3 regions of the Streptosporangium sp. NPDC050148 genome follow, and region 1 is predicted to be linked to each of the others. Evidence: riboswitches for the same ligand, from Rfam matches in the RefSeq annotation. Region 1 holds a riboswitch; each other region holds the start of a gene.
What was found. A riboswitch is a leader RNA that binds a small molecule or an ion and turns the genes downstream of it on or off. The one in region 1 is predicted to bind cyclic di-AMP.
Positions count from the first base shown of each region.

Region 2: another riboswitch for cyclic di-AMP. It lies ahead of ACZ6RT_RS10420 (hypothetical protein); the one in region 1 lies ahead of ACZ6RT_RS07455 (C40 family peptidase).
Region 3: another riboswitch for cyclic di-AMP. It lies ahead of ACZ6RT_RS18220 (coiled-coil domain-containing protein); the one in region 1 lies ahead of ACZ6RT_RS07455 (C40 family peptidase).

Region 1 is NZ_JBVJIA010000005.1:239,782-246,863, reverse strand. Features, by position in the region: gene ACZ6RT_RS07475 (O-methyltransferase) at 1-375, shown strand, start outside; gene ACZ6RT_RS07470 (Uma2 family endonuclease) at 479-1,066, shown strand; gene ACZ6RT_RS07465 (branched-chain amino acid aminotransferase) at 1,119-2,213, opposite strand; gene ACZ6RT_RS07460 (3-isopropylmalate dehydrogenase) at 2,388-3,434, opposite strand; cyclic di-AMP (ydaO/yuaA leader) riboswitch at 3,576-3,806, shown strand; gene ACZ6RT_RS07455 (C40 family peptidase) at 3,794-4,390, shown strand; gene serA (phosphoglycerate dehydrogenase) at 4,984-6,573, opposite strand; gene ACZ6RT_RS07445 (hypothetical protein) at 6,800-7,082, shown strand, end outside.
Region 2 is NZ_JBVJIA010000007.1:225,123-232,204, forward strand. Features, by position in the region: gene ACZ6RT_RS10390 (DUF427 domain-containing protein) at 1-191, opposite strand, end outside; gene ACZ6RT_RS10395 (DUF998 domain-containing protein) at 330-1,043, opposite strand; gene ACZ6RT_RS10400 (putative quinol monooxygenase) at 1,207-1,491, opposite strand; gene ACZ6RT_RS10405 (hypothetical protein) at 1,655-1,972, shown strand; gene ACZ6RT_RS10410 (sugar kinase) at 2,075-3,022, opposite strand; gene ACZ6RT_RS10415 (DUF4253 domain-containing protein) at 3,367-4,143, shown strand; cyclic di-AMP (ydaO/yuaA leader) riboswitch at 4,363-4,508, shown strand; gene ACZ6RT_RS10420 (hypothetical protein) at 4,766-5,518, shown strand; gene ACZ6RT_RS10425 (alpha/beta fold hydrolase) at 5,603-6,484, shown strand; gene ACZ6RT_RS10430 (hypothetical protein) at 6,652-7,023, opposite strand; gene ACZ6RT_RS10435 (roadblock/LC7 domain-containing protein) at 7,047-7,082, opposite strand, start outside.
Region 3 is NZ_JBVJIA010000014.1:179,359-186,440, reverse strand. Features, by position in the region: gene ACZ6RT_RS18245 (ATP-binding SpoIIE family protein phosphatase) at 1-1,188, shown strand, start outside; gene ACZ6RT_RS18240 (TIGR03086 family metal-binding protein) at 1,520-2,086, shown strand; gene ACZ6RT_RS18235 (HD domain-containing protein) at 2,134-2,730, shown strand; gene ACZ6RT_RS18230 (DeoR/GlpR family DNA-binding transcription regulator) at 2,816-3,616, shown strand; gene galT (galactose-1-phosphate uridylyltransferase) at 3,613-4,692, shown strand; cyclic di-AMP (ydaO/yuaA leader) riboswitch at 4,764-4,900, shown strand; gene ACZ6RT_RS18220 (coiled-coil domain-containing protein) at 4,904-5,878, shown strand; gene ACZ6RT_RS18215 (hypothetical protein) at 6,234-6,794, shown strand.

The sequences.
Region 1 (7,082 bases):
AGCGAGGAGTGGACGGCGATCGCCCGCAGGTACTGGGAGAAGGCGCAGGTGGCCGACCTCATCGACCTGCGGATCGGCCCCGCGGCCGAGCGGCTGCTCGAACTGCCCCAGCACCCGGCCGTGGACCTGGCCTTCATCGACGCCGACAAGGCCGCCTACCCGGTCTACTACGAGCTCCTGATGGAGCGCCTGGCTCCCGGCGGGCTGATCCTGGCCGACAACACGCTGCGCGGCGGCCGTGTCGCCGACCCCGCCAGCGACGAGGAGACGGTCAGGCACATGCGCGCGTTCAACGACATGGTCACCGCCGACGAGCGGACCACCTCGGTCATGCTCCCCATCGCCGACGGACTCACCATGATTCGAAAGCACTGACGAGAACTTTCCCGGATCCGTACGCGGGCGCGACGCTTTCCGATTACTTTACGTGATGTGACGAACACGTTGCGCCCATCGGCGTGGAGGGAAGGATGAGACCATGGGAATGCTCATGGAGAGATCGACCGCGTACCAGATCACGGATCGGAAGAACCTCGAACGGCTCTACACGGAGCTCGTCGATCGGTTCGAGAATCACCGGATCGAGATCGTCAACGGCAGGATCGTGGTGAGGGAGATGCCCACGATCGCCCACGCCAAGGTCGTCTACCAGCTGACGGCACAACTCATGCCGTTCTCCATGGAGAAGGGGTGGCGTCTCTATCCGCAGGTCAAGCTCCTCCTGCAGGTGCAGGGGGATCGCATCGAGCCCGACCTGGTAATCGTGCCCCCCGATCCCCCTCTCTGGGATCCCAGCCACATCCATGCGAACGCCACGTTGCTGGTCGCCGAGGTCGTCTCTCCGAGCAGCGTTCACGACGACCACGTGGTCAAGCCGCGTGCCTGCGCGCTCGCGGGCGTCCCGCTCTACCTCGTGATCGACACCTTCGCGGACCGGTTCAGGTTGCTCAGCCGACCCGGCCCGGAGGGGTACGCCGAAGAGGTCACCGAGTCGCTCGGCAAGCCGCTCGAACTGCCCGCGCCGTGGAACCTCACGATCGACACGGGCAGGCTGACCGAGGGCTGAGCCCGTCGCGCGGAAGGGCCCGGCCTTGGAGGACCGGGCCTTCCGGTGGCGGCTAGCAGATCTTGTGGACCCAGCCGTGCGGGTCGGGGCGGGACCCGTACTGGATGCCCACGAGTTCCTCGCGGATCTTCGAGGTGACCGGGCCCTGGTTGCCGTCGCCGATCGTCCAGGCGCGGTCGGCGCCCTTGACCGCGCCGACCGGGGTGACGACCGCGGCCGTGCCGCAGGCGAAGACCTCGGTCAGCTCGCCCGACTCGCAGCCGCTCTGCCACTCCTCGATCGACAGGCGTCCCTCCTCGGCCCGCAGGCCCAGGTCGCCGGCGAGGGTGAGGATGGAGTCGCGGGTGATGCCGGGCAGGAGCGTCCCGGTCAGCGCCGGGGTGAGCAGGCGGTCGCCGTAGACGAAGAACAGGTTCATCCCGCCCATCTCCTCGACGTGACGGTGCTCGACCGCGTCCAGCCAGACCACCTGGTCGCAGCCCTGCTCGACGGCCTGGCGCTGGGCCACGAAGGCCCCGGCGTAGTTGCCGCCGCACTTGGCGGCCCCGGTGCCACCGGGGGCTGCGCGGGTGTACTCGGTGGAGAGCCAGACCGAGACGGCCTTGCCCCCGCCGAAGTAGGCCGCGGCCGGTCCGGCGATGACCATGTACCGGTAGGTCCTGGAAGGGTAGTTGACACCGAGCGCGGGCTGCGTGGCGATCATGAAGGGGCGCAGGTAGAGGCTGTGCCCCGGGGTGGTGGGGACCCAGTCACGGTCGGTCTGGACGAGCAGCTCCAGCGACTCGACGAACGTCTCCTCGGGCAGCTCGGGCATGGCCATCCGCAGCGCCGAGGCGTTGAACCGGGCGGCGTTGGCCTCCGGCCGGAAGATCACGATGGCGCCGTTCTCCTGGCGGTAGGCCTTGAGACCCTCGAAGAGCTCCTGCCCGTAGTGGAAGACCGAGGTCGCCGGGTCGAGGACGAGCGGCCCGTACGGCGTGAGCCGGGCGTCGTGCCACCCCTCCCCCTCGGTGTAGTCGATGGAGATCATGTGGTCGGTGAAGACCTGGCCGAACCCCGGGCTCGCCATTACCTGCTCACGCTCGTCCGTGGTGCGAGCGTGGTCGGAGAGCTGCACGTCGAAGCTGAGCTTCTGAGCGGTGGTCATGACGCGGATCCTTCTCTTGGTGTCTGGCTTACCCTTGCGTCCATTCTGCGTTGGACCGGGTAACGGGAAACTACTGCATCGATAGCGAAAACCGTCAGCGGGGCGGAAAAACCAAAACGCGCCCGGCGGCTCGGTGAGCCGCCAGGCGCGTCTGGGTCGAGGTGGGCGGCTTCCTCAGCCGGCTACTCGGGCGGTGATGTCGTCGCCGATCTCGCGGGTGGTCCGGCCGGTCCGGCCGGTCGGCCGCTCGGCCAGGTCGTCGGCGACGGCCCGCTCGACCCGGACGGCCTCGGAGTCCAGGCCCAGGTGGTCCAGGAGCATGGCGACCGACAGGATCGTGGCGGTCGGGTCGGCCTTGCCCTGGCCCGCGATGTCGGGGGCGCTGCCGTGGACCGGCTCGAACATGCTCGGCGCGGTGCGGTCGGGGTTGACGTTGCCGCTGGCCGCCAGGCCGATGCCACCGGCGATCGCCGCGCCGATGTCGGTGAGGATGTCACCGAAGAGGTTGTCGGTGACGATCACGTCGAAGCGCCGGGGCTGGCTGACGAAGAACATCGAGGCCGCGTCGACGTGGCAGTAGTCGGTCTGGACGTCCGGGTACTCCCGGCCGACCCTCTCGACGGTGCGGGCCCACAGGTCACCGGCGTAGGTGAGCACGTTGGTCTTGTGGACCAGGGTGAGCCTCCTGCGGGGACGCGACAGCGCCTTGTCGAAGGCGTAGCGCACCACGCGCTCGACGCCGAAGGCGGTGTTCAGCGACTCCTGGGTGGCGATCTCGTGCGGGGTGCCGTGGCGCATGACGCCCCCGGCTCCGGCGTACGGACCCTCGGTGCCCTCGCGGACGACGATCATGTCGATGTCCTCCGGCCGGACCCCGCCCAGCGGGGTCTCCACCCCGGGGAAGAGCTTGACCGGCCGCAGGTTCACGTAGTGGTCGAGCCGGAAGCGGAGCTTGAGCAGCAGGTCGCGCTCCAGCACGCCCGGGGGCACGCTGGGGTCGCCGACCGCCCCGAGCAGGATCGCGTCGTAGCCGCGCAGCTCCTCCAGGACGACGTCGGGCAGCGTCTCACCGGTCTCGTGGTAGCGCTTGGCGCCGAGATCGTAGGTGGTGGTCTCCACCTTCGTGCCGACCGCTTCGAGGACCTTCAGCCCTTCGGTGACGACCTCGACCCCGATCCCGTCCCCGGGGATGACCGCCAGGCGGATGTTACGCGAATCCATGGGGTCACCCTACCGGGCCGTCTCGGTGCTTGAACACCGGTCTCACGCCTCGGACGGAATTTCCCTCGGGGACATCTGATCACTTTGCCCGTCTTTATCCTGTGTTGACCGTTTCGTGAGGTTTCGTTATGGTCCTCACCGTTCACGTTGATGCCTAATTCGTACGGATCATCCCTTATCGATGCGTACGGAGCCGGGGAACCACTCTTTCCGGGATCGTCCCGGGCCCCGGGAACCCCGCTCCCGACCGGAGCGCGTTCCCGGCCGCCCGCGACGGGATCCCTCGGGGCGAATCGGCGCGCCCGCGCGCCGTAGGGCGGCCTCCACGCCCGAGCCCGACAGCTCACCCGGCAGGCCCTATGGAAGGAACGACCCTGTACGGCAAGATCTGTTCGCGCGTCGCGTCCGTCCTCGTCGCCGGGACCGCGGTGTTCGCGACCCCGGCCACCGCGCTGGCCGCCTCGCCCCTGCCCGCCCCCGCGCCTCCCGCGCTCGGCATGCCCGCCCTGAAGGGCGCCCTGCGGGCCGCGTCCCTGCGTCCCGCCTGGCAGAAGGCCCTGAGCTGGGCCATGTCCAAGCGCGGCACGCCGTACGCGTGGGGCGGCACCGGCCGCGGCGGCTTCGACTGCTCCGGGCTGATGCTCCGCGCCTACGGGGCCGCCGGGATCGCGTTGCCCCGCATCGCCTCCGAGCAGTACGAGGCGTTCTCCAGGAAGATCGCCTGGAAGGACCTCAGGCCCGGGGACCTGGTCTTCTTCCGGGGTCTCGGGCATGTCGGAATGATCACGAAGCCCGGGTACATGGTGCACGCCCCGCGGAGCGGGGACGTGGTCAAGGAGGAGCGGCTCGCCTCATGGCGGCGCGCCTCCTTCGTCGGCGGGGTGCGCCCCGACCCCGAGGGGGTCGAACTGGCCGAGCGGATCGAGCACGCGACCGGATCCGCCGTCGGCGGGTGAGCCCCCGCGGCTCCGCCGCGAGCGTCGCGGAGCCGTCCGCCCCGGCCGGCCCGGCCCGGACCGGCGCACGGCCGTGACCGGGCAGGTGGCCGATAGGTGGCCGACAGGGTCAGCGGGTGGGCGCGCCACCGTTGTCGCGGCGGTCCAGGGCGGTCTGGATCGCGTCGGCCGCCTCGTCCTCGTTCTCGTCCGGGCGGTTCCAGGAGTACATCTCGTACATGGTGAGTCTCGTCTCGGTCGCGGGTGAGCTGTGAAGGTGGCCGAGACTCCGGTCAGGACTCGGACCGGGCCCGATGCCCCGGTCCGGGTCACGGACCGGTGGGCGGAGGGCTCGGAGCCGGCGATCGCCACGGCACCGTGGCGGGCCGCCGGCCTGCCCTGTCAGGCCCCGCCGCGGCGGGTGCGGAGTGCGAGAACACCCGGCGCATCTTCATCAGGTTACCCGGTGACGAAAGGGTCGTCTCGCCCCGCGTACACACTTCTCACATGTCGAGACGGCGAGCGGGTGCCGGCCCGGTCCCGGACGGTCCGTCCGGGAGCGGGCCGCGGCGCGCCGCGGCCACCCACGAAGGGGACCCGGCGGACCGGGACGGTCAGTCGGTCAGGTCGACCGAACGGCCGCTGTCGGCACCGATCTCCGCGCCGATCTGGTCGACCACGTCGGCCGGGATGGCGGTGTCGACGGTGAGCGCGATCAGGGCCTTGCCGCCCTTGACGTCCCGGGCCACCTGCATCGAGGCGATGTTGATCGAGTGGTCGCCCAGGATGCGGCCGACCACGCCGACGATGCCGGGACGGTCGGTGTAGGTGAAGAACGACAGGTGGTCGGTCGGCTCGATCTCCATCTGGTAGCCGTTGACCTCGACGATCTTCGTGATCTGCCTCGGCCCGGACAGGGTGCCGGAGACCGAGACCGCGCGGCCGTCGGCGAGCACGCCGCGGACCGTCACCACGTTGCGCCAGTCGGGGCTCTCCGAGCTGGTGATCAGCTCGACCGTGACACCGCGGTCCTTGGCCAGCAGCGGGGCGTTGACGTAGGTGACCGAGTCCTCGACCACGTCGGTGAAGACGCCCTTGAGGGCGGCCAGCTCCAGCACCCGGACGTCGTGGGAGGCGATCTCGCCGCGCACCTCGACGTCGAGCCTGGTGGCGACCTCACCGGCGAGCGCGGTGAACACCCGGCCGAGCTTCTCGGCCAGCGGCAGGCCCGGCTTGACGTCCTCGGCGACGGCGCCGCCCTGGACGTTGACCGCGTCCGGCACGAACTCCCCGGCCAGGGCGAGCTTCACGCTCCGCGCGACCTGGGTGCCGGCCTTCTCCTGGGCCTCGTGGGTCGAGGCGCCCAGGTGCGGGGTGACCACGACCTGGTCCAGCTCGAAGAGCGGGCTGTCGGTGACCGGCTCCTTGGGGAACACGTCGATGCCGGCGCCGGCGACGCGGCCCTCCTTGATCGCGGAGTAGAGGGCGTTCTCGTCGATGATCCCGCCGCGGGCGACGTTGATCAGGCGCACGTTCGGCTTGACCTGGTGCAGCTCCCGCTCGCCGATGAGGCCGATGGTCTCCTTGGACTTGGGCAGGTGCACGGTGATGAAGTCGGCCTCGCGCAGGGCCTCCTCCAGCGAGACCAGGCGGACGCCCATCTGCGCGGCGCGGGCCGGCTGCAGGTAGGGGTCGTAGGCGATCAGCTCGACGCCGAACGGCTGGAGGCGCTGCGCGACCAGCTGGCCGATCTTGCCGAGGCCGAGGATGGCGACGACCTTCTCGTCCAGCTCCACGCCGGTGTACTTCGAGCGCTTCCACTCGCCGCCCTTGAGCGCGGAGTGGGCCTGGGCGACGTTGCGGGCGGAGGCGAGGATCAGGGCCACGGTGTGCTCGGCGGCACTGGTGATGTTGGAGGTGGGCGCGTTGACGACCATGACGCCGGCCTTGGTGGCCGACTCCACGTCGACGTTGTCCAGGCCGACGCCGGCGCGGGCGACCACGCGGAGCCGGGGGGCGGCGGCGATCGCCTCGGCGTCCACCTGGGTGGCGCTGCGCACGATCAGGGCGTCCACGTCCGCGAGGGCGGGCAGGAACTGGGCGCGGTCGGCGCCGTCGGTGTGGCGGACTTCGAAGTCCGCGCCCAGAACCGCGAGACCGGCCTCGGAGAGTTCCTCGGCGACCAGTACGACGGGCTTGTTCACAGGCAGATCCTTACTAGGCGGTGAGGTGCACGGACCTCACGTAGTCTATCGGCGCTTGTGAACGCGTTCACGAGTGTCCCGCGATCCGAGACGGGGTAGGCCGTGACCGGGGGGCGCTACCCGCCGCCGTCGCATCCCATGCCTGCAAAATTCAACTTGGTATTGATCCCAAGAAAACTTCGCGATTACCCTGATAAGCCGTGGTCCACTACCTATCGTTCCTCATATGAGCATCGGGAACCCCGCTCTCGGCACCGTGCTCGCCCAGCACGGCGAGCCGCACCGGCTGCTGGCCGCGCTCGCGGAATGGGGACTCCTGGTCGCCGTGCGACCCGACCGCTCCGTCGTGCTCGGCACGACCCAGGCGGGTGAGCGTGTCCTGCTCGGATACACCTCGGCGGACACCTACGCGCGGCACCGTGGCAGCCACTCGTTGTCGGCCTGCGACGCCGACACCGTCCTCGACATCCAGCGCGTCACCGGCGTGCGGGAGATCGTGATCGACGCGG
Region 2 (7,082 bases), on a different contig from region 1:
TCCAGCAGCGAGCGGTCGACGTCGTCGATCGGGATGTACTGAACGGGCGGGTACGAGGCCTCCTGCAGCGTCAGCACGCGCTGCGAGTCGGCGACCACCCGGCCGGAGACCGAGACGACGACCCGGGCCGGGTTCGCCGTGATCGTGATCGGATGCTTGGCGCTGGGCTGAAGAACGGGCTTGTCGGTCATGGTGGGCACCCCTTTCTCTCGTGACCAGTCTGCCGCAGCCCGGATCCGGGCCGTCGGCCACCGCCCCGGGATCGTCCGGGGCACTGGACGGGCACGGACGGGACACGGATGGGACGAACAGGGATGGACGGGGACGGGTCAGGGGAGGTCGGCGGCGGTGGGGCGTGCCGACACGGGGTCCGGGCGGGTCCGCAGCAGGTGGACGGCCAGGAGGCCGAGCCAGCAGAAACCGGTCGCGATCGAGATCCGCTGCATCAGGCCACCGAGACCGGCGAAGCCCTCGGCCCCGGAGAACCCCATCCCGGCGAGCACGAACGAGACGAGGAACACCAGCCCGCCGGCCGCCGAGTAGACCGCCCAGCCGGTCTCGCCCCATCCGGCGAAGCGGCGGGCGAACACGAAGCACGCGGCGGCCAGCGCGGCGAAGAAGAGCAACGAGAACGGGACGTCGTGGAGACGGCCCTGCCAGGTGGAGACGCCCCGCGCGGCCGTGCCGGGCGGATAGCCGCCGATCGGGTCGGTCGGGAAGACACCGGCGCCGATCAACCCGATCGCGCTCGCACCGATCAGCAGCGGCCCCCAGGTCGAGCGCCGTCCGGGCGTACGGAGATCCCGGCGCAGGCCGACGGCGAAGACCAGCATCAGCAGACCGGTGACGACGAAGTTGGCGACCTGCGTCCATCCGTACGGACCCAGGGACAGGGAGCTGACCGGATGGCGCATCGGGTCGTAGCCGGCGCGGGTGGCCCCCTCGATCAGGAACGCGGTGACGAACAGGAGGCCGGCGGCCACTCCGCACAGGTAGGGAAGGGTGGCGCGTGGCGCCGTCGTGTTCTCTGCCGGGGTGCGCATCGATCCTCCTGCACGGGAGACGTCACGGTATCGGGGGAGAGGAACCGCCGGGTGCTTCCCAGGAACGCAGTATCCGCCTGCCGGACGGGCCGGAGCCAGTGCTCGGCCGTGACCTGAGCCCGTCCTGGGACCGGAACCTCCCCCGCGGTCCTCTTCCGGCCGATCAGGCGGGGCCGACCCCGGAGATCTGGTAGCGGGACACGTCGGCGTCGCGGATCATCGCGGACCGGTCGTCCTCCGGGCCGGAGCCCCGGAACGCCTCCAGGGCCTCCTCCGACTCCCACCGCTCGTAGACGTTGATCCGTCCGGTCTCGACGAGGTCGGCGCCGAGCGTGAAGTCGAGGCAGCCGGACGCGGCGCGGGCCTGCTCGACCACGGGCACGCACCCTCGCAGGTAGTCGTCCCGGGCGTCGGGGTCGACGCGGATCCAGCCTGAAACAATGATCATGCCGCCACCCTATGGCCCGCCACCGACAGGATCACCGCCGGACCGGAGCCGGTATGCAAGGGCTGACGCTTCCGTGCCGGTCGCGCATATCGGGCGCCCGCGGGGCACGTAGGATCCGACGGCCGGGCAGGTACGGCAGAGACGAGGACGGCGAGGGCGCGGTGTGAGTTTTGATCTCGGAGTCTGGCTCGGAACCGAACCGCTCACCGCGGCCGAGGCCCTCCGCCGGTACCTCCTCCGGACCGGGAGCGAGATCGCCTGCGGCGAGCCGAGCCCGGAGGTGGCGGCCTTCTACGAGGAGCTGACGTCGGTCTTCCCCGACCTGACCGCCGAGAACTACGCGACCTCGCCGTGGTCCGAGCCGTTGAGCGTGGGGGAGGACTTCGTGCTGATGAGCGCGGTCTTCCCCCGGGCCGGGGAGGTGTGCCGGGTCGTGCTGGAGATGTCCTGGCGGCACCCGCTGGTGATCTTCGAGCCGTAGGGGTGCCTCACGGGCCGTCGCGGGCCCTTCGCGTCGTACGGCGCGACGAGCCGGTCGGCGCCGGTCGGTGCGGGTCGGTGCCGGTCGGCGCGGTGAGGCCGCTCAGCGGCTGACTGCGTCGCCGGACGGGCGCAGCAGGCCGAGGTCGGAGCGGCGGGGGAGGCTCTCCCAGTCGCCGTCGGCGGTGACCGCGAAGGCCCCGGCGGCCGACGCCGTGGCCAGGCGCTCCTGTGGATCGGCTCCCGCGAGGGTCTCGGCGATCCAGCCCGCGGCGAAGGCGTCCCCGGCGCCCACCGGGTCGACCTCGGTGACCCGGTGCGGCTCGGCGTGCCGTACGACGCCGTCGGAGAGTTCCATCGCGCCCAGCGAGCCGCGCTTGACGAGGACGTGGCGCGGGCCGAGGTCGGCCAGGGCGCGGGCCAGGGCGAGCTGGTCGTCGCCCTCCACGACCAGCCGGGCCTCGGCCTCGGTCGCGAACATGACGTCCACCGTCGGGACGATCTCCCGCAGCACGGCGGACGCCTCGGCGGGCGTCCACAGTGCCCGGCGGTAGTTGACGTCCATCGACACGGTCACCCCCGCGTCGCGGGCCTCGGCGATCGCGGCCCGGACCGCCTCGGCGGCGGAGGCCGACAGGGCCGGGGTGATGCCGGTGACGTGCAGCACGCGGGCCGAACGGATCATCGAGGTGTCCAGGTCGGCCGGGCAGAGCCGGGATCCGGCGCTCGCCGAGCGGTAGTAGCGCACGTCCACCACCTCGGCCGTGCGCCTGCTCTTGATCATCAGGCCGGTGGGCGCGTCCGGGTCGACCCGCATCCCCCGTACGTCGACGCCCTCGCCCGCCAGCGTCGAGCGGAGCAGTTCCCCGAACTCGTCGTCGCCGACCCTGCCGATCCAGGCCGAGCGCCCGCCGAGCCGGGAGACGCCGATGGCCACGTTCGACTCCGCGCCCCCCACGCCCAGCCCGAAGTCGCGGGCGTGCCTGAGCGGGCCGGTGCGCCGCGCGCTGAACAGTGCCATGCTCTCGCCGAGCGTGACCAGGTCGGTCATGGAAGGGGCTCCTCACGCAGCGGGGTCGGTGATCGGTCGTACCCGGCCGCCCGCCGGTCCTCCCGGGATGATCCGGTACGCCGAATACCAGGTCAAGGGAGTGGATAGCGCTTTCTCGCGGCCATCGAGCAGCATAACGTCCCCTACCGGACGGCCGTCGAGCGGCATGGATCTTCCTCTAATTTTTGCTCGGTCCAGGGCACAACTGTCCCTCGGGGTGCTTGACAGGCCAAAATTGATCCGTGGTCAGGATCGGATCGGTAGAGATGAACGATTGCGAGCAGGGGAAGCTTCCGCCCGTTCTGCGCCAGTTGTTCGCCGACGGAGCCGACGGAGCTCGCGGGATGAGCGGAGGTGAGGGCAGGAGGCTCTCGGTGGACCTGCCGCCGGGTGAGCTGGTCTGGCCCGACCCCGGTTACGCTCAGCTCGCGATCCGTCACCGTCCGGCCTTCTGGCTCAGCGAGGTGACGGTCTCGGGGGAGTACTGGGCGCGGCTGCGGGCCGAGCACGAGCGGTCGGGGCTGTGGCCGGTGCTGCTGGAGGACTCCGTCCAGCCCTGGTCGGCCGGTCAGATCGCCCCGGACGCGGCGGCCGAGATCGACAACTACCACGTCGAGGCGTTCATGGCCGAGGTGTGGTCCGACTGGATCGCCAGGGCCCACGTCGACCAGCTCGAACTGCTCGACCCCTTCGGCCCGGAGTGCCCCGGCCCGGCCCCCGCGGGCAGGCTCGCCGCCGACCCCGGGGTGGTCGCGGACTGGTACGCGGGGATGGTGGCCGAGCGCAGGACGCCGCTCGGGCTCGTCGCGGTCGACCGCGGTGCCGACGCCCTGGCCGTCATGGGCTGGCAGGGCGCGCTGAACCACAACGAGTGGATGGTCCCGCTCGCGGCCGTCGTGCGCAGCTGGGAGGACAGGTTCGGGGTGCGGGTGGTCGGGATGGGGTTCAACACCCTCGACGTCAGCGTGGCGGCCCCGCCGACGACCTTCGAGCACGCCCTGCAGGTCGCCGCGGAGCACTGGACGTTCTGCCCCGACAGCATCATCCAGGGCGCGGGGACCCTCATCGACTACGCAGAGCAGATCAAGGGCAGGAACGCCTGGTCGTTCTGGTGGGACTGAGCCGTCCCGGGGCCGGGGGGCCGCGATCCCCGTAGCGGGCGGGCCTGTGGGGCCGCGAGACGCCCGTCCGAACAATCCCGGATGTTGAGTGCTTTAGAGGACTTTTTGCCAACAAGGTAGATCTTCTGGGGTTTTCGTGGTCTTTGCTTTGCTTTGTCTGGTTCTCGTGGGTAGTGTCCCCTGTTATCGGCCGGTGACCTGCCCTTCACAAGAGGGAGCGACCGCCCGACGTCGAATCCCGCAGGCCGGATGCCGCGGGAACCGGGGACCCATTTTCCGGGGTGAATCCGCCGCTCATGCGGCGGTAGGGCAACTCCACCGCCCGAACCCGTCAGCTAACCCGGTAGACGAGATGGAGAGGAGACCCCCTCATGGATGACCGCGTCACCGCGTCGGTGCACCCCCTGTCCGCGCCGACCACCTGAACCTTCCCCTGCCCCCCGTCCCCCATCCCCCGTACCTTTCGCGCCGCGCCTGATCGCGGCATTTCCAGGCAGCGCTCTGCGTAACGACTGGTTCGTCCGGTTACGCATTTTTTCCGACAGCGCGCCCTCGCCCGTGCGCCCCTTTTCGGCGTGTCGCACGCGGTAGCCCCGTTCCCTCGCGAAAGAGCCTTTCCCCCATGAGCCTCTTCTTTGGCATGCACAAGAACCGCCTGGCCGCCGCCGCCCTCGTCGGGGTGAGCGTGCTCGCCTCCGCGGGCGTCGCCTCCGCACTCCCCGCCTCTCCGTCCCTCGCCGCCGCCACCACCTCCGCGGTGAGCGGCCCCGAGGACGGCGTCGAGGCCGTCCTGCTCCACGGATCCACCCGCGCCTCCTACTTCTGGGACGACTCCTCCGGCCGCGCCGGGGACACCGGCCTGCCGGCCAGTGGCAAGCCGATGCAGAAGGGCATGATCGCCAGCCCGAGCTGGCCGCTGCTCACCGAGGGCTACATCCTCTACAAGGGCAAGCGGGCCAAGTTCTTCGTCGGCGACCGCGGCCCCGGGGTGCCCTCCAATCGCGGCATCATGCTCGACATCGACGCCAAGACCTTCGCCGACCTGACCGGCGGCACCTTCAACGCCGGCACGCTCGGTGTGGACGGCAACGGTGGCATGGGTCACATCGACGTCGAGTACGTGATCACCCGGTGGGGCGACGGCGTGGGCAGGAAGAACCACCCCGTGGCCTTCTCCACCGGTGCCTGGGGCCGCAAGGACCCCAACCCGGCCGATCCGCCCAAGACCGTGCTGGCCAAGTCCGGACGGCCGAAGAAGGTCACCGGGACCGAGCAGGTGAGCGCCGCGCCGATGTCGGCCAAGCCCAAGGTCATGGCCGAAGCCCTCTCCGCGGCCGGGCTGAGCGTGCGGGAGCCGGGCGCCGTCGTCTGGTAGCCGGTCGTCGCGACCGGCCCCGCCGGTGCCGGATCCTCTACAGAATGGCATTCTGTTTCGCAGGATCAACACGGTAGGAGTGCCATGACGACTCTGCGAACCCGGGCGAACGGCATCGAGATCGCCTACGACACCTTCGGCTCCCCCGAGGACCGCCCGCTCCTGTTGATCATGGGACTCGGTTCCCAGATGATCCACTGGGACGAGGACTTCTGCGGGCTGCTCGCCGGGCGCGGGCACCACGTGGTGCGTTTCGACAACCGTGACGTCGGTGAGAGCACCCACCTGCACGAGGCCGGAGCACCCGGACCCGGCTGGAACGGCCGGGTCCCCTACCTGGTCGGCGACATGGCCGACGACGCCGCGGGGCTGCTGGAGGCACTCGGCCTGGACTCCGCGCACGTGGTGGGCGTCTCGATGGGCGGGATGATCGCGCAGTCGCTGGCGATCCGCCACCCGCACCGGGTGCGCAGCCTCACCTCGATCATGTCCACCCCCAGCCCGCGGGCGGCGCCCCCGACCGAGGCCGCGATGGCCGCGCTCATGTCGCCGCCCTCGCCCGACCGCGAGGCGGCGATCCGGCGGGCCGTCGCGACCTGGGACGTCATCGGCTCACCCGGTTACCCGGCCGACCGCGAGCGGATCGCGAGGGTCGCCGCCCTTAGCTACGACAGGGCCTACGACCCGCCGGGCACCGCCAGGCAACTGGCCGCGATCATGGCCTCCGAGGACCGCGCCCCGCTGCTGGCGAAGCTGACGGTGCCGGCCCTCGTCCTGCACGGGGAGGACGACCAGCTCGTCCCGGTCTCCGGGGGGATCGCCACGGCCGAGGCGATCCCCGGCGCGCGCCTGCTCACCTTCCCCGGCATGGGCCACGACCTGCCCCGCGAACTCTGGACGGCCTTCGCCGACGCGATCGAGGAGCTCACCGGCTCCGCCGACCAGGCCGCCGCCGCGGCACGCTGAGGACCCGGCGTCCCGGGCCCGGGACCGTACGCCCCGGGGCCCGGCCGCCGACGGACGACCCGTCGACGAACGACCCGCCGGCACACGGGCTCCGGGAACACGGACCGCCGCAACCCGGACCGCCGGGACGTGCGCCCGGGACGCGGATCCGGGACGCGCCGGGAGGTTCAGACCTCGATCTTCTCCTCGATGCTCCGGAGGGTGTGCCGGGCGAGCGCCAGGTTGGACCGGTTCCGGTCGAGGGCCAGGTACATGAAGAGACCCTTGCCGTTCCGGCCGGTGAGCGGGCGGATCACGTGGTACTGCGTACCGAGCGTGATGAGGATGTCCTCGATGCCGTCCTTGAGGCCGAGCGAGTCCATGGTCCGCATCTTGGCCTTGACGACCTCGGTGTTGCCGGCCGCGGCCACCTGAAGGTCGAGGTCCTTGGAACCGCCGAGCGCGCCCAGCGCCATCCCGCTGCCGTAGTCGACGATCACCGCGCCGATGGCGCCGTCGATCGCCATCATCTCCTTGAGAGAGATGTCCATGTTGCCCATTCCTGCCTCCGCTCACTGGATGTTCACTGGGATATCGACGTACGCGAGGTGATGGCGGC
Region 3 (7,082 bases), on a different contig from region 1:
ACGCGGCGGCCCACCAGCCAGCCCTTCGACGAGCAGGACGTGAACCTGGCCGAGGAGCTCGCGGCCAGGACCGCGGTCTGCCTCGACAACGCCAGGCTCTACAACCGGGAGCGGCGTACCGCGCTGACCCTGCAGAGCAGCCTGCTGCCGGTCGACCTCTCCCAGCCGCTGGGCCTGACGATCGCCTCGCGCTACCTGCCCGCCAGCGACCTGGTCGGCGTGGGCGGCGACTGGTACGACGTGATCCCGCTGCCCGGCTGCCGGGTCGCCCTGGTCGTCGGCGACGTGATGGGGCACGGCATCAGGGCCGCGGCCACCATGGGCCAGCTCCGCACGGCCGCGCGTACCCTGGCCAGCCTGGACCTGAGCCCGGCCGACGTGCTGTTCCGGCTCAACCTGATGAGCCAGGACCTGGACGCCAGCCAGATCGCCACCTGCGTGTACGCCACCTACGACCCGGTCACCCGCCGCTGCGCCATGGCCTGCGCCGGGCACGTCCCGCCGATCCTGGTGCGGCCCGGCGGCGAGACCGAGCTGCTGGAGCTGCCCCCGGGTCTCCCCCTGGGCATCGGCAACGAGCCGGCCGAGATGCGGGAGTTCACGCTCCCCGACGGCACGGTGCTCGCCTTCTACACCGACGGCCTGGTGGAGAGCCGCGACCGGGACATCGAGGAGGGCATCGGCGCCCTGCGCGGCCTGCTGGCCAGCCAGAACCACGACCTGGAAGAGGTCTGCAACCTCACGATCAGCGCCCAGCGGCCGGGGCACGAGCGCGACGACATCGCGCTGCTGCTGGCCAGGGTCTCGGAGCTGACCGAGAAGGAGTTCGTCGAGGTGTCGATGCCGGCCGACCGGCGCTCGGCCTCGCAGGCCCGGCGCTTCGTGCGGACCACGCTGGAGGACTGGGGGCTCTCCTCGCTCTGCGACAACACCGAGCTCATGGTCAGCGAGCTGGTGGCCAACGCGGTCGAGCACGGTCAGGGCGAGGTCGAGCTGCGGCTGCTGCGCGGGCCCACCCTGGTCTGCGAGGTGTCCGACACCTCCTCGTCCGTACCGGTGATGCGGGAGGCGTCCACCACCAGCGACACCGGGCGCGGCCTGCACCTGATCAACTGGCTCGCGCACCGCTGGGGCTCCCGCCTCACCGCGAAGGGCAAGATCGTCTGGATCGAGCAGCGGCTGCCCTGACCCGTCCGCGCGGAACCCCTGGGGCTCCAGGGAGCCCCAGGACTCGGGAGTTTGAAGCGGTCCCGGCCGGGACGCTCCCGGCCGGGTGCCGTGGCGTCCGGGGACGGGCCCACCGGTGACCCCGGGTGACCGTGAGTGACTCGCGGTCACCCCGGGAGCCGTCCGGTGCTCACCGGTGCTCACCGGTGCTCGCCGACGCGTACCGGCGGCCACGGCCCCGGCCCGTCACCGGGGTCGTGCCGGTCATGCCCGTTGACGCGGATGACTACTGGCGGTCCAGAGGTTACGGTCAGGGGAAGGGCACGGCGCGTCCGGGAGGACATCGGGAGGCATGATGACCATCGACGTACCGGAGGCCTACGGTCGCGCGCTGGACGCCTTCGGCGCGCTCGTCCACCGGATCGCTCCCGACCAGTGGGAGACCCCCACGCCCTGCGTCGACTGGGACGTGCGGGCGCTGGTCAACCACGTGGTCGGTGAGAGCCTGTGGGCTCCGGAGCTGCTGGCCGGGCGGACCTCCGCCGAGGTCGGCGACGCCTTCGACGGGGACCTGCTCGGCGACGACCCCATCAAGGCGTTCGACACCTCGGCCGTGGCCGCCGTCCAGGCGGTGACCGCCCACGGTGCCCTGGAGGGCTTCGTGCGCCTGCCGTTCGGCGACGTGCCCGGCCGCGAGTACGTCACCGAGCTGTTCGCCGACGCCCTCATCCACACCTGGGACCTGGCCCGCGCCATCGGCGCCGACGAACGGCTCGACCCGGAGCTGGTCGAGGCCTGTGCCGCCTGGTTCGCCGCCGCCGAGCCCGGCCGGGAGCAGGAGACGGCCCCCGGGGAGTCCCGGTCGCCCGCCGAGGACGCCCAGGCGCGGCTGCTGGCCTCCTGGGGCCGTGAGGCCTGACCCGTCCGGGCCGGGGTCCCGGTCCGGCCGCCTCTAGGCTCCCTGGCATGAGCGAGAAGCTGATGACCCGCTGGCGGTCCCTGGCCGGCCCCGGGGCCGAACGGCTCGGCCGCGAACTGATCGCCCGCTACGACGAGCCGCACCGCAGGTACCACACGACCGCCCACCTGGAGGCGGTCCTGGCCGGGGTCGACGCCCTGGCCGGTCACGCCGAGCACCCGGACCTGGTGCGGATGGCGGCCTGGTTCCACGACGCCGTCTACGACCCCCGCAACGCCGACAACGAGGAGCGCAGCGCCCGGCTGGCCGAGCGCGCGCTGCCGGAGGCGGGCCTGTCCCCCGAGGCGGTGGCCACGGTCGCCCGGCTGGTCAGGCTGACCGTCACGCACGACCCCGCACCGGACGACGCCGACGGGGCCGTGCTCTGCGACGCCGACCTGACGATCCTGGGCGCGCCGGAGGACGTCTACGCCGCCTACACCGCGGCCGTGCGCGAGGAGTACGCCTTCGTGCCCGAGGAGGCGTTCAGGGCCGGGCGGGCCGCGGTGCTGCGGTCGCTGCTCGCCCTCCCGGCGATCTTCCGCCTCGAGGGGCCGGAGGCTGCGGCGCGGGCCAACATCGAGGCGGAACTCGAACGGTTGTGAGCGGGCGGTTCACCATGTTCCAACACCCCCTCTCGGCCCTCGGCGTGGTAATTTGGTGGAATCTGGTGAATTAAGGGGAGTGACGATGCTCGCCCAGCAGCGGCAGCAGGCGATCCTGGAGAGGGTCCGCAGCAGCGGCGGTGTCAGGGTCGCCGACCTGGTCCGTGATCTCGGCGTCTCCGACATGACGATCAGGCGCGACCTGGAGGTGCTCGCCGAGCGGGGGCTGGTGGAGAAGGTCCACGGCGGTGCCACCGTGGCCGGGCCGGGCTCGACCGAGGAGCCGGGCTTCACCGCCAAGTCCGTGCGCCAGCAGGCCGAGAAGGAGACGATCGCCCGCACCGCCGCCGGGCTCGTCCGGCCCGCCACCGCCATCGCGCTCTCCGCGGGCACCACGACCTGGACGCTCGCCCACCACGTGGTCGACGTGCCCGAGTTGACCGTGATCACCAACTCGATCCGGATCGCCGACGTCTTCCACCGCTCCCCCAGGGCCGACCGCACGGTCGTGCTGACCGGCGGGGTCCGTACCCCCTCCGACGCGCTGGTCGGCCCGGTCGCGGTCGCGGCGGTCCGCGGCCTGCACGTCGACACCCTCTTCCTCGGCGTGCACGGGATGAGCCTCCGCGCCGGGTTCACCACGCCCAACCTGCTGGAGGCGGAGACCGACCGGGAACTGGTCGCCTCCGCCCGCCGCCTGGTGGTGACCGCCGACCACACCAAGTGGGGAACGGTCGGCATCAGCACGATCGCCGAGCTGTCCCAGGCGCACATCGTGATCACCGACTCCGGCCTGTCCGGCGAGGCACGCGAGGAGCTCGCCGCCTCGGTCGGCGAGCTGATCATCACAGAACCGCAGCAGGAGAGCGAGACCGCCACCCGATGAAACGCACCGCCACCCACCTGGCCGACGGCCGGGAGCTTTTCTATTTCGACCGGCGCGACGACGCGGACAGGGGTGCGGCCGACCTGCGCGACCTGCCGCCCCGGCCCGCCGCCTCCGAGCTGCGCTACGACCCGCTGACCGAGGAGTGGATCGCGGTGGCCGGCCACCGGCAGGGCCGTACCTTCCTGCCCCCGGCCAGTGAGTGCCCGCTCTGCCCGTCCGGTCCCGGCAACCTCACCGAGGTCCCCTCCCCCGACTACGACGTGGTGGTCTTCGAGAACCGCTTCCCCTCGTTCTCGGCCCAGCCGGGCGAGTACCCGCAGCCGGGCGGGCTGAGCGAGGTCCGGCCCGGGATCGGCCGCTGCGAGGTGGTCTGCTTCACCTCCGACCACGACTCCTCGTTCTCCCGCCTGTCGCCCGAGCAGGTCGAGCTGGTCATGGAGGCCTGGATCGACCGTACGGCCGAGCTGTCGTCCCTGCCGGGGGTGGAGCAGGTGTTCTGCTTCGAGAACCGGGGCTCGGAGATCGGCATCACCCTGGCCCACCCGCACGGGCAGATCTACGCCTACCCGTACGTGACCCCGCGCACCAGGCTGAACCTCGCGGCGGCCGGCCGCTACCGGGACCGCACCGGGGGCGACCTGTTCGCCGACGTCCTCGCCTCCGAGCGGGAGGCCGGGGTGCGGGTGGTGGCCTCCAACGAGCACTGGACGGCGTTCGTCCCGGCCGCCGCGCGCTGGCCGGTCGAGGTCCACCTCTACCCGCACCGGAGGGTCCCCGACCTGATCGGCCTGGAGTCGGCCGAGCGGGCGGCGTTCGGGCCGCTCTACACCGACGTGCTGCGCCGTCTCGACGGGCTCTTCGACATGCCGATGCCCTACATCGCGGCCTGGCACCAGGCACCGGTCAACACCGGCCGGGACCTGGCGTACGCGCACCTGGAGCTGTTCAGCATCCGCCGCGCGCCGAACAAGCTGAAGTACCTCGCGGGATCGGAATCGGCCATGGGGGCCTTCGTGAACGACGTGCTGCCCGAGGAGACAGCACATCTACTGCGCTCCATTGTCACGAGCTGATCACCGATAGGTCTCGTTTGAGGTCGCGTGACCTGGGGTTTACCACTACTATCCTTCCCACATCGGCTGTAGCAGCCGATATGCCTAATCCCAGGCGCCTCGCCCGGGAGCCGGGGAACCACCGCACCTGGGGTGAAACCACTTCGGTGGAAGGGCATCCTCCAGCCCGAACCCGTCAGCTAACCCGGTAGGCGGAAGGAGAGGAGAGTTCGTGGCGGCCTCGTCCCCCACGTTCCGTCGCCATGCCGCTCTGGTCCTCTGCGTGGGCTCGATCGCCGCGTTCACCCTCGGCGCTCCCACCGCGGGAAGCGCCGACCCCAAACCGTCCGAGGCCGAGCTCCGCGCCGACCTGGTCAAGCTCAACAAGAGGATCGACGCGCTGATCGAGACCTACGCGGCCAAGCGCGAGTCCCTCAACAAGGCGGAGAAGGCCGAGGCCGTGGCCAAGCAGAACCTGCGCAGGGCCGAGGAGGTCTACGCCGAGAACGAGAAGCAGGTCGACTCCATCGTCCAGCTCCACTACCAGAGCAGCATCGGCGGCCTGCCCGCCCTGCTGTTCGCCGACGACATCGGCGGCGCGGCGGTGATGGAGCAGCTCACCGCCGAGCAGAGCGCCCACCTGCAGGGGTTCGCCCAGAGCGTGGAGCGCAGGAAGAGGTCGGCCGAGACCGCCGCCCGCCTCACCGACGACATCGCCGAGGAGGCCAAGGAGGTCCAGGAGCGGCGCGAGGAGGCCGAGGACCTGATCGAGGAGATCAAGGACAAGCTCGACAAGCTGGTCCCCACCGGTTCGGGCCGCCGCTCCGACGGCAGCTGGGCCCCACAGCTGCCCACCGGCGCCGACAACATCACCGACCGGACCCGGATCATGCGCGAGGCGATCAAGAGGCGCTTCGACCTGCCGTACTCGGTCGGCTGCTACCGGGCCGCGAACGACGGCGGCGAGCACCCGCTGGGCCGCGCCTGCGACTTCATGATGAGCACCGGCGGCACGATGCCCACGGCCGCCAACCTCAGGCTCGGTGACGAGATCTCCGCCTGGGCCATCAAGAACAAGGCCAGGCTCGGGGTGAAGTACGTGATCTGGCGCCAGCGCATCAACCACGGCTCCGGCTGGAGGGCCATGTCCAACCGCGGCGGCGTCACCGCCAACCACTTCGACCATCCGCACATCTCGATGTACTAGCGCTGCGACGGACTGACCTGCGATTTCTCGGCCACCTACACCTCTTGGGGCATGTTCAGGGCACTTCGTCCCGTCGCCCGTGCGTCTTCGACCGTCTGTTTCGTGCGGTCCTCGCCGGAGGCGCCGGGTGCGCGCAGCGCCCGCAGGGTGACCCCGGGACCGGCGTGATAGCACATTCCGGCTCCGTAGGCCATGTCCCGTCCGGGATGCTCGGCCCGGCGTGCGGGGGGTCGATCCGCCGAACGGCACATGGGAACCGACGGGGCCCGGCGGCAGGGTTGAGGCATGGCGGCACGGCACCCTTTCCGGGATCGCCGGAGCAGGCCTCACCCTCACACCTCAAGGAGCCGTTGACATGAGATCCGCAATGATCCGGGCAGGGGTCACCGCCGTCGCCCTGTCGCTGGCCACGGTCGCGACGATCGGTACATCGGCCTCGGCCGCGTCGCCCGCGACGAGCAAGGACCCCCGGTGGCACGTGTCCGGCACGGCGAAGATCCACTTCGAGCCGGCGGCCGACGACGACATCACCTTCACCATCACCGCACGCGGCGTCTTCACGGAGGCCGAGGGCATCGTCAAGGTCGACCACTACCTCGCCGACGGCAACGGCGGGGGATTCGAGGCGGAGGTGGACTGCCTCGTGGCGGGTGGCCCGGTCGCGACGGTGACCGCCGTCATCACCACCTCCACCTCGTTCCCGGTCGGTACCCGGGTCGCGGTCAGCGTGTACGACGGCGGGACGGACAGGTCCGGCGGCGGTCGTGATCGGATCGGCTGGAACTGGTCGGTACCGACCGGCACGGTGCAGCCCTGTACGGCTCCCGCGACGTTCGCCACCGTCGAGCGGGGCGGGTTCACCGTCGTCGGCAAGGGCTGGCCCACACCTCCCGCGCAGACCGGCACGGGGAGGTAGCGCGCCACGGCCGGCTCGTCCGCATGCCGCACGGGCGGCGTTCACCGAGCCGGTACCGCGGTAGGGCCGGGTTCGGCGACCGGTGGTGAGAGGGTGGTCCTCACCTGACCGGGCCGGCGAGCCGTCTCGGCTCGTACCGCATCGCCTCCACCGGAAGGCCGGATCCGCCGGTGCACGTGCGGGCATCCGGCGGGGTCCCGGTTCGACGGTCTCCGGTGGACATACGGGCCCGTACGTGTCCGTACGGCCGAAAACCGCTTGCCCCGGGGGAACGGGCTCGGGGAACGT